DNA from 2 places in the Candidatus Enterococcus palustris genome. Region 1 is predicted to be linked to the other one. Evidence: riboswitches for the same ligand, from Rfam matches in the RefSeq annotation. Region 1 holds a riboswitch; the other holds the start of a gene.
The links. A riboswitch is a leader RNA that binds a small molecule or an ion and turns the genes downstream of it on or off. The one in region 1 is predicted to bind magnesium.
Positions count from the first base shown of each region.

Region 1 (5,951 bases):
AAAACGTTTCGCATTACTTTTAGTATCTAAATAAATATAACCTCTAGTTGAAAAGTTCCAATAATCATAACCACTCGTATATGGATTAACTGATCTGATCGTATATATGTTTAACCCTTCATGATCTAAATAAACACCATCACTACTCGTACCTAAAACAGCGTACTCCCAATTGCCAACTTCTAGGGTTTTTCTAAAGTTACCTTTAAAGTCCCCATTCATCGTATAAGCACTCATCTTTACTTTTTTCCCAGTTGGCGGTGCTGCTTGTGCCGTTACACCAAAATATAAACTTACTCCAAATAGACTACTAAGCAATAGTAACGTTGTTATGACTTTTTTGACCCTTGATTTCTTTACTTTCTTTTCCATTTGCATCCCCTTATCTTTCATTGATAGTTATTTCACAAATCAATCATAAGGTAGTTTCAAAATAAATAACAGTTCAAATTCGTTTTTACAACATCCAAAAATGGTCTCTTTCTTTAACATGTTTGTCCACTCTTTCCTTAATCGTTATTTAAGTCTTATACAATCGCAATCAATTTCTAGTCCATCAAAATTATCCCGTAATCTAGTCATTATCTTCATCTCAAAAGATTATTTTGACCCATTATTAAACAATAAAAAGAGAATGCTACAATTTAACATTCTCTTTATGTTCTTGATTTAGTTTTTTCTACAATAACTCTTTTCTCAATTCCTCGTCTGTTCGAGTAGACAAATATTTAGGCGCAATATCTAAAACAGTATATGCCCCAAATTGTTTTTCCTTAGCCAAACGAACACAGGCTCTAGCATAAGCAACTAAGACACTTGCCGTAAATTCGGGATTACTCTCCAGCTGTAAATTATATTCGATGACTTGCTTGGTATTTTCATGTGTTGTTCCTGTATGCAGTACCGTGCCGCCATGAGGCATCGCTTTATGTTTTTGATCCAATTCAGACTGAGAAATAAAATGAACCTCAGTATCATAATCTGCAAAGTAATTCGGCATTGTAATGATTTCTTCGCGAATTTTTTCTGCCTGTGATTCATTTTCAAGCACAACAAAACATTCTCTAAAATGTTTATCTCGAGTAGTCAAACCCAGTTGTTCTAAAGCTTTGAGCTTCTCTATAACATCATTGTTTGGAATTGTATATTGAACGGCATCTAATACACCGTCAATTCGTCGTAATGCATCGGAATGACCTTGGCTAACACCTTTACCCCAAAATGTATTCGTCTGTCCAACTGGTAAAATGCTTTGTGCATACAAACGATTCAAACTAAACAAACCTGGGTCCCATCCTGTTGAGATAATCGACGTTGTTTGATTTTCTTTTGCTACTTGATCCACTTTCGCAAAATGCTCTGGAATCTTAGCATGTGTGTCAAAGCTATCGATCGTGTTAAATAAATGAGTCCACTCCGGTGTTTGTGTTGGCAAATCTGTCGCTGAACCGCCGCAAAGAATGCAGACATCGATTTCACCTTTTTTGTGTTTCAATTGCTCCATCGTAAATGCTTTAGAACCTTCTGTTTGCACCGTTTCAGGAGCTCTTCTTGTAAAGACACCGACTAATTCCATATCTTTGTTTTGTTTGATCGAACGTTCAACCCCGCGTCCAAGGTTTCCATATCCAATGATTGCTACTTTTATCATACTAACATTCCTCCACTTCTATAAATCAGATTATACCAAAAGAAAAAGACATCTGACAATTGGAAGTTGAAAAAATGAGTTTCTTCTTTTACTGTTCCATTATATTCAATTGTTTCTTTAATTCCGTGGTGATTTTTTGCTTTTCCTCATCTGAAATACTCTGATAAGAAATCCCTTCTTCCCCAGTATAGCCATCACCTGTAAATCCTTCCCCTTGCATTTGATAACTTTCAATGTTTTCTAGGGCTTTTTGATAATTTTTCATTAAAAGAGTCATTTGATCCAGGGTCATATCGGTTTGACCATTTTCTCCTATTACGTCGAGTAATTCTTGATAACGAAAAACACTTTTCATCGAAGTTAATTCTTTGGTAAGCTGAATCGTTACCTCTCGCTGCCTCTTTTGTCTGCCGTAATCGCCTAAAGGATCTTCATAGCGCATTCTCGCATACTGTAATGTTTCCCAGCCGCCTAAATGCTGTTCCCCTTTTGGATAATGAATTCCTTCTGCATCAAACTCAAAATCATTATTGACGGTGACACCGCCAACTGCGTCACTTAAAGCTGCTAAACCATCCATATTGATCACAAAATAATGATTGATTGGGATATCTAAATAATGTTCAACCGTATCGATCATCATCTCGTCTCCACCAAAGGAATGAGCATGATTGATTTTGTCATAGACGCCATCTTTCCCAATGATTTCGACATAAGCATCTCTGGGAATACTTGTGATCGTAGTTTTCTTCAATTGATTATTGACGGTGACCACCATAATCGTATTTGCTCGAAAATCTGTTTTGCGTTTAGAATCATTTGCGATACCTAACAGTAAGAAACTCGCAGGTTCACTATTTCCTAACTCTGCGGCTTTATTTTTTCGATTTAGTGGCTGATACATTTTATCGGCAGTTTTTTGGACTTTTTGAAACACCGCAGCACCATAAGCTGAAGCTCCAGCAACGACTAGTAAAAGCACTGTTAGCGTACCTAAAATAGTTCTTTGAATGAACTTTTTTTTAGCAATAGGAGTAGAAAATTCTCTATTAAGGTACACTCTTTGCAAGAAAACAAAAGAGAACTTGACCCAAGTATAGCTTAAAAGAAAACCTGCAAGCACATCACTCGGATAATGAACTCGTAAATAAATCCGGCTCAATCCAATCAAAAGAACATACACGATCAAAGTGTTTTTAAAAAACTTGTAATGCTTCATTTCCTTTGAATAAACGGTTTGTAAAATCATGATCATCGAACAAGCTAAGCACATGGCTAAGAGCGAATGCCCACTTGGAAAACTATAGGAAGTTCGTTCAGCCAACTGTTCTACATTTGGTCTCTGCCGCGCCACAAGCTGCTTTAAGACAAATCCAAAAGCGCTGACTACTAAGACATTACTACTTAGCCAAACTGCCAATAACTTATGTTTATTTCGCCAAAGTATAAATGAGACTATCAAGCTAACAACAAAAATCGGCATGATCGTAGCACTTTTGGCAACTAAATCCACAATACTGGTCAGTAATTGACTCGGTTTCCAATTAAAGTGATAAATCGCTGAATCTAACTGAACAAACCATGATTCTTGTTTTACAACTAAAAAGGTTAGCAATGAAAAAAATACGACACTTAAAACTGCTGGAGTAAATTTCTTTTCTTTCAACGTATACATGTGATAAATCCCTTCATTCATATATTCAGTAAAACAACCAAGTTAAAGATTATTTCCAAGTACTTTTCACAGGAATATCATACAACTAAAAAAATTTTGATTCTTAATTGACAGTAGTGAATCATCTAAAGGCATACAGTTGACTCTTATTTACCAAAAGAAAAAAGCCAAACATGCTTTCCCTAAGACGTTTGACTTTCAATCAATCTCATCGTCTGAGTTTTAGCACTATACAACGTAAAGAAAAATTCTTAGCTATTTTATGAAAAGCCTTAATTCGACAATTCCTGTTTTACACATTGGCGTCTTTCGACGTTTCTGCGCAATAGCCTGTGTTTGTATAGGAGCCTCACCTAACAAGGTTATTTATCTATTTATTTTGTTAAATAGTAACGCTGGAAAAAAATTTTTTCAAGTTATTTTATGACTCTTTAGTTTTTCTTAATTTAAAATCTGAAAAAGATAGCATCAATAAACAAGCAGAAGCAATCATCAAAATAGGATTGATGATTGCTTCTGCTATACTCTATTTTACTCATCTAACTCTTCAAATTGTGAGTTATAAAGTGACGCATAATAACCGCCTTGAGCAAGTAATTCTTCATGTGTTCCTTGTTCTTTAATATCGCCATCTTGCATATACAAAATCTTATCCGCATCTTTGATCGTTGATAAACGGTGCGCAATAACAAATGACGTACGACCAGCCATTAAATTATTCATAGCACCTTGAATCAAGCCTTCTGTTCTGGTATCAACAGATGATGTTGCTTCATCAAGGATCAAAATCGGTTTATCAGCTAAGATTGCGCGGGCAATTGTTAAAAGTTGTTTTTGACCTTGGGAAATGTTGGAAGACTCTTCATTTAATTCCATATTGTAACCACCAGGCAACGTTTGGATAAAGTGATGAACGTGAGCGGCTTTCGCGGCTTCATAGACTTCTTCATCCGTTGCATCTAAACGACCATAGCGTAAGTTTTCCATGATGGTTCCTTTAAATAACCAAGTGTCTTGTAAAACCATCCCAATATTTTTACGTAAATCTGCACGATTAAAGTCTTTGATATTATGACCATCGATTTTGATTGCGCCAGATGTTACATCGTAAAAACGCATCAATAATTTAACCATAGTTGTTTTACCTGCACCAGTTGGTCCAACGATTGCCACTGTTTGGCCGGGATCAACATGTGAACTGAAATCATTGATAATGATTTTGTCTGGTGTATACCCGAAACGAACATGTTCAAAATCGACCATCCCTTTGGCTTTGTCGATTTTAACTGGATTTGGTACTGTTTGTGCTTCTTCATCTTCTTCAAGAAATTCAAAAACACGTTCAGCTGCTGCTGCCATTGATTGGAGTAAGTTTGATACTTGAGCCAATTGGGCAATAGGTTGTGTTAAGTTACGAACATATTGGATAAACGCTTGGATATCTCCGACCGTGATCGTGCCATTATAAGCTAATATTCCACCAAAAATCGCTACTGCAACGTACCCTAAATTTCCAACAAAGTTCATGATCGGTTGCATCAAACCTGAAAGAAATTGGGATTTCCAAGCTGATTTGAATAAGACATCATTTTGTTTTTTAAATTCTGTAAGTGAATTTTCTTCATCGTTGAATAGACGTACGATGTTATAACCACCGATGGTTTCTTCTACTTTACCATTGATCACGCCAAGATATTCTTGTTGTGTTTTAAAGTATTTTTGCGAATTTTTCACAACGATCAAAATTAAGATCATTGAAATTGGGACGATCAAAATCGCAATACCTGTCATTTGCACAGAAATCGATAGCATCATGACAATAACACCAATGATAGTGAATACTGATGTAATCAGCTGTGTGATCGATTGGTTTAGTGATTGACCTAGAGTATCCACATCATTGGTGATACGAGATAAGACTTCACCCGTTGTACGACTCTCAAAATAATTCATTGGCATACGATTGATTTTTTCTGAAATTTCTTTACGCATGCGATATGTGATTTTTTGCGAAATCGTTGACATGATCCAACCTTGAATGATCCCAAAAGCGGATGCCACTAAGTAGAGCCCTAACATAAAGAGTAAGATTCCACCAATTTTATTAAAATCGATTCCGCCAGTTCCTTGATATTTTTTGATTAAACCATTAAACAATTCTGTGATTGCTTGGGATAAAATTTTTGGACCCCAAATATTAAATACGGTTGAAGCAATTGCAAAGATCATTACAAAGAAAACGGGTATTTTATAAGCACCAATATAGGAGATTAATTTTTTTAGTGTTCCTTTAAAATCTTTGGCTTTTTCCACTGGAGCGCCATGCCCAGGTCCGCGTCCGCCACGAGGGCGATTTTGTGTTTGTTCTGCCATTATTCTTCGCTCCTCCCTACTCTGCTTCTTCTATGCCTAATTCAGCATTACTCAATTGTGATTGAGCAATTTCTTGATAGACAGTGGATGATTTCATTAATTCATCATGTGTTCCATGATCTACAACACGACCTTCGTTCAATACGATAATATTATCTGCGTGAAGAATCGTAGAGATTTTTTGAGCAACGATGATTTGCGTCGCACCTTTGATATTTTCAGATAAGGCTTTTCTCAACGCCACATCTGTTT
Region 1 covers NZ_CP147244.1:318,863-324,813, reverse strand. Annotated here, with positions in the region: gene A5821_RS01515 (hypothetical protein) at 1-372, opposite strand, end outside; gene A5821_RS01510 (diaminopimelate dehydrogenase) at 680-1,651, opposite strand; gene A5821_RS01505 (phosphatase PAP2/LCP family protein) at 1,740-3,326, opposite strand; M-box (ykoK) riboswitch at 3,527-3,694, opposite strand; gene A5821_RS01500 (ABC transporter ATP-binding protein) at 3,858-5,699, opposite strand; gene A5821_RS01495 (ABC transporter ATP-binding protein) at 5,716-5,951, opposite strand, start outside.

Region 2 (5,951 bases), 760 kb from region 1:
AGCAAACTACAGAAAATATGTACGAAGTGAGCAAAATCAGGTCAGTGAAAAGTTGTACTTTATCACGAAAGGTGAACAATACCACGTAGCAGTTGCTGCAGCTTCAATTATTAGTCGCGCGGCCTTTTTGGAAGAATTAGATAAAGAGTCTAAAGAATTAGGCATGAAGGTCCCTTCTGGGGCTGGAACTGTTTCCGATAAAATTGCTGCTAAAGTTTTAGCTAAAGGTGGAATGGAATTATTAAGTAAATACGTAAAACTTCATTTTGCAAATACGGAAAAAGCAAAAAAAATAGCCGCTAAATAGAAACACGCCTAAGACAAATTGAGATACTGTCTTAGGCGTTTTGCTATTCTGCTTCTTGAATTTCTTTGTCTAGATCAGCGTAGTCAATCGCTGTGTGAATAAACGTTTCATCATTTTTAGGAAAATGCTGCAACAAGGAATCCATTGGTTCAATTTCAACTATCCCAGACTCCAACTCAAAATCCATTAAATGTCCACCAAAAGTCTGCTCATCATCAATAAAATGTAAATGAAAATCTGCCGCTGCAACACCTTGAAATAATTCAGGTGTAAAAAAGCCCACAACAGTTCCTGCCAAATCTTCTTTAATAAATTCAGGTTGTTCTTTGGACACTTCAACTAAACGTTTATAAGGTTTTTCTTGCTTAGGCATCGCGCGAATATGGACTTTTTTGAACTGACCATGAATTTTGATTGCATGAAAAAGATTTTCACTCTTCAAATGCTCACGGACCAATCTATTGATATCAAAATTAGATACAATCTTGTTCACCGAAAAAGTAATGACCGGTTTAAAAGTAGTCACGGCAGCATATGGCGTTTCCTGTTGCTCATCTATCACAATCAGCGCGCCATCTTCTCTGCCTTGATAGGCTTTCCCATTTAAAATAATCAATTCGCCATCTAGACCAGATAATGTGCCAATGCCAAAATCACCTCTTTTCAAAATATTAGCAATTGTTTCAGTACCATCCATCAAGCCTGCCATTAAAGCTCCCAATGTCCCGTGCTGATATAAGACTGCTTCTTTTGTCATTATTCTCACCCTTCTAATAAAACTGATCTGGCAAAATTGTTTCACCAAGTTTTTCATTGTCTTGATAATCAATTGGAATATCAATAACTACCGGACCTTCCGTTTTGATTCCAGTTAAAATAGCTGCCCTCAACTCTTCTACATTCTTGACTCTTACCCCTGTTGCACCAAATGCTTCAGCGTATTTCACAAAATCAACCGGTCCAAAATCAACACCAGAAACTCTATGATATTTTAGCTGTTCTTGAAATTCGACCATGTTGTAACGTCCATCATTCCAAATCAAATGAATGATATTCAACTTTTTACGCACAGCTGTTTCAAGATCTTGAGCTGAAAACAAGAATCCACCATCACCAGAAACTGATACTATTTGTGTATTTGGACGAACCAGTGCCGCTGAAACAGCCCAAGGCAGCGCCACCCCTAGTGTTTGCATACCATTGCTAAAAAGTAAATGTCGTGGTTGATAACTTCTAAAATGACGCGCCATCCAAATATAGTGGCTGCCCACGTCAACAGTGACCGTCATTTCATCAGTGACAATACTTTGCAGTGTTTCAATGACCTCCAAAGGGTGCAGCAAACCATTGTCTACTCGTTCTTTCACATCATCCCGTTCCACTAATCGTTCATGTAATGTATTTAAATAATCGATCGCTTTCTCTGATACTATTTTAGCTTCAATACTAGGCAAAAGCACTGTTAATGTTTCTGCAATATCCCCAATCAACTCTCGTTCGGGCTGGAAGTATTGGTCGATTTCAGCTGGAGTATCATCGATCACGATGATTTTTGCCTCTCCTTCAGCATTCCAATTTCTAGCCTCATACTCAATTGGATCATATCCCACAGCAATGACTAAGTCACTACGTTTTAACAACATGTCACCTGGTTGGTTACGGAATAATCCGATTCGTCCAAAGAAATGGTCCTCTAATTCTCTAGAAATCACGCCCGCTGCTTGAAACGTTTCAACAACTGGGATTTTGGTCTTCTCAACGATTGCACGGATCGCTTTAGCTTCTTTATCTGTAGAGGCTCTCATCCCAATAAGCAATACAGGCAACTCTGCTGCTTGAATTAATTTTGAAAGATATTGAATATCCTCTGATGAAGCTGAACCAATTTTTGGATCACTCAAAGGTTTGATGCCTACGGATTTTACTGCGCCATCGACAACATCTTGAGGAATACTGATAAAACTAGCTCCTTTTTTCGAAGACTTTGCCAATCGGTAAGCATTTGCTAGAACTTCCGAAATAGTCTCTGGATCTTGAATTTCCGCACTGTACTTAGTGATCGGTTCAAATAAAGCAGCATTATTCATACTTTGATGCGTTAATTTTAGTAAATCTCTACGTTTCACTTGACCGCCTATTGCCAATACCGGATCACCTTCTGCCGTAGCCGTAACTAATCCAGTTGCTAAATTACTTGCACCTGGACCGCTTGTCGCAACTACTACTCCTGGATTTCCAGTCAATCGTCCCACAGCTGCCGCCATAAAGGCAGCATTTTGCTCATGACGCGTTACTATCAATTCAGGTCCATCATCGACTAAAGCATCAAACAAACCGTCAATTTTTGCTCCTGGAATCCCAAATACATAATCGACATGATGATTTTTTAAACTTTCTACAATCACTTCAGCACCATTTCTACTTTTTTCCACCATCTGTTACACTACCTTTCAAATAATGTTACATAATTTCAAAACCACTTATACAAAAGGGTGAATATTAAAAAAAATACAAAATCGTCCATCACAATAGTACAGTTAATCAACCTGTATCACTTCGTTATTATAGCATGCGATCTTTTATTTGTTTAATGATTTGTTTGCTAAAATAAAACTGTAATCAATTTTTTATATTCCTTGTTTACTTATTCTCCATATCAATATAAGTTTAAGAAAAAATAAAGAAAATATTTAGGCTAAACGTATAAATCGACGAGTTTTCCAACGCTTGTTTCCCTACTAGTTCAACGATCGATCAAAAATCGTTACTCTATCCAGGACTAGACTTATTATGAAAAACTTAATACTTATCTAGTTGACTTTACTAGTGATATTCACTATATTTAGAGCGATCTGAATAACTTGTTAGGTGAGGCTCCTATGGAAACACAGGCTACTGCTCAAAAATGTCGAAAGACAGTAATGGGTAGGACAGGAATTGTCGAATTAAGGCTTTTCACAAAGTAGCTAAAAGCTCTGCTTTTTACGTTTCATAGTGCTAAAACTCAACGATGAGAATGATGAAAAGCCCTATTTGTGCTGAAATCAATCCCCCTTCGCTGAGTTATTCTAAGCGGAGGTTTTTTGTTTTGATAAATAATGTTGACAGAATTCTTAATTTTTTGGAGGTGGATCTACAAATCGAAGAAGAAAATGTCTCTTCATAATGATATGGTATAGAGATTCTTCTTTTATTTCGAATTTACTGTGATTCATTATTTTTAGTAAATAGACTTTTTATCCCCCATCTAAATCAATTCCTAAAGCCAAACTTTATTTGATGATCAATTAAAATGATTAGCGAGGAATAAAAAATGAAAACAGGAATGAAATTTTTAATTTGTATGATTCTTTTTGTTCTCTTGATTTTTACAGGAATCGGGAGTTACACGGCAATCAATTTTCATAACGGGAAAAAAATAGCTCAATCTCAAGTGAACAAGAGCAAAAATACTAATTTTTCTGGTGATCAACAGACAAATATGAAAGAAATCACAATTATGTTAATTGGTGATGATGGTCGTGAAGATGATGAAGATGGCGGACGCGCAGATACTTTGATGGTCGCCCACTATAATAGTGAAACTAAACAACCCAAATTAGTCTCAATCATGAGAGATTCTTATGTATCAATACCTGGTCATGGATTAGAAAAAATCAATGCAGCTTATGCATATGGTGGAGCAGAATTAACTAGAAAAGTCCTCAATGACTCTTTTGGATTACCAATCAATTATTATATTTCAGCTGATTTTAATAATTTTATTCGATTGATCAATGAGCTTTATCCAAAAGGGATTGAGATTGATGCGGAAAAAGATATCAATTTAGACAATGTCGACATCAAAAAAGGCAAACAAACTATGGATGGCAATACATTGTTACAGTATGCTCGTTTTAGAATGGACGAAGAAGGTGACTTTGGTCGTGTAAGAAGACAACAACAGGTCATGGACGCCCTGGCAAAACAATCTAAAGATGCCGTTTCCTTCTTACAACTTCCAAAAATTGCTGGTGAAGCTGTCGGTTACTTAGATACAAATATTCCTACTGACCTTCTAGTAGACTTGGCAAAAGATTTTCTAACAGGGAACGTAAAAAGTCTTGAAACATTATCTGTACCAGTTAAAGGGAGCTGGTCATTTAACGATTACACTGATGCAGGCAGTGTATTAGAAATAGACGAGAAACAAAACCAAGAAGCCATTCATAGCTTCTTGAGTGATGGAGCTGCAAAATGAAACAAATGAAAAGATTCTCAAAGATGCATTATTTAGACTTTTATATTCTGATCCCTTATTTTATCTTATGCGTCATTGGCATTCTAATGGTCTATAGTTCAAGTTCTTATCAACTATTAGATAGTGATCTTGGAACTTCTAGTAAAGCAATTAAGCAAACCATGTATTTTCTTTTTAGTATCGTTTGTATGAGTTTTGTTTATCGAATTAACTTGGCGGTTCTTCGTAAACCTAAAATGATGTATTTTATTTTGACCATGACCTTCCTATCCATTATCGCTTTACCGTTTATAGGGACCAGTGTTGGTGGCGCCAAGCGTTGGATAAACTTGGGGGTGCTTTTGTTTCAACCATCTGAGTTAGTTCCTTTAGTAATCGTTCTTTATTTGGCTTCCAATTTAGCTAAAACGGACACACTTGTCCCATTTAGATTCAAGGATCATAAACGCTCACTGCTGGTCGCTATTTTCTTTATGTTTTTTGTGGCTTTGCAGCCGAATATCGCTGGAGCATCAATGATTTTCATTCTTGTTTTAGTCTTGTTTTTATCTAGTGGACTTTCTCCTTGGTTTATGTCGATAGCTTTAATTGGTTTTGTTGCGATAAAACGGTTAGGAACAGTTCTTTTATTGTCGATTCCAACCAATTGGATGCCACAAAAATTCGGGTATTTAGTGACACGTTTTGAAGTGATGCAAAACCCTTTTATCGATCCAACTGGTAAAGGATTTCAAACGTCAAATGCCTACTATGCTATGCATAATGGCGGTTTTTGGGGATTAGGATTAGGCAATAGTATTCAGAAAAAAGGCTTCCTTCCAGCTCCTGATACAGATTTTATTTTTGCTATTTGTATCGAAGAGTTGGGCTTGATTTTTTCTTTAGGGATTTTATTTTTAGTATTCTTTATGGTTGCTCACTTATTCTTACTTGCAATAAGATCAAAAAATCTTTATTATTCTTATCTTTATATTGGTTGCGGGATGTTACTTTTACTTCAAGTCGCTGTAAATGTAGGTAGTTTGTTAGGTTTTATTCCAATGACTGGATTGACCTTCCCCTTCATCAGTTATGGTGGATCCAGCTTACTGATACTGAGTATTACGCTTGGCATCGCTTTGAATGCCCGCGCTACAGAGATTAGAGAAACCACTAGGCAACAGGGAGGTATGGCATGAGAAAAATGTTAAATACCAAAAACGAACCAGTGAATTACGCCCTTCTCTTGCCTGTCTTTCTTTTGATATTAGTCGGTTTCATTGCTCAGTACGGTGCATTCCATGCAGATCCTTCTGTTGAATCAGTTGCACCTTTATTGAGGAAACAACTTTTATGGACTATTTTAGGTATTGTCACAATGTTTGCTACAATGTTCATTCCGATAAAATATTTATGGAAATTTAC
Region 2 covers NZ_CP147244.1:1,083,166-1,089,116, forward strand. Annotated here, with positions in the region: gene rnhC (ribonuclease HIII) at 1-307, shown strand, start outside; gene budA (acetolactate decarboxylase) at 351-1,064, opposite strand; gene alsS (acetolactate synthase AlsS) at 1,078-2,742, opposite strand; M-box (ykoK) riboswitch at 3,161-3,330, shown strand; gene A5821_RS05130 (LCP family protein) at 3,621-4,547, shown strand; gene A5821_RS05135 (FtsW/RodA/SpoVE family cell cycle protein) at 4,544-5,725, shown strand; gene A5821_RS05140 (FtsW/RodA/SpoVE family cell cycle protein) at 5,722-5,951, shown strand, end outside.
Region 2: it holds a riboswitch for magnesium, as region 1 does, so the genes downstream of both, A5821_RS05130 (LCP family protein) here and A5821_RS01505 (phosphatase PAP2/LCP family protein) in region 1, are expected to answer to the same signal.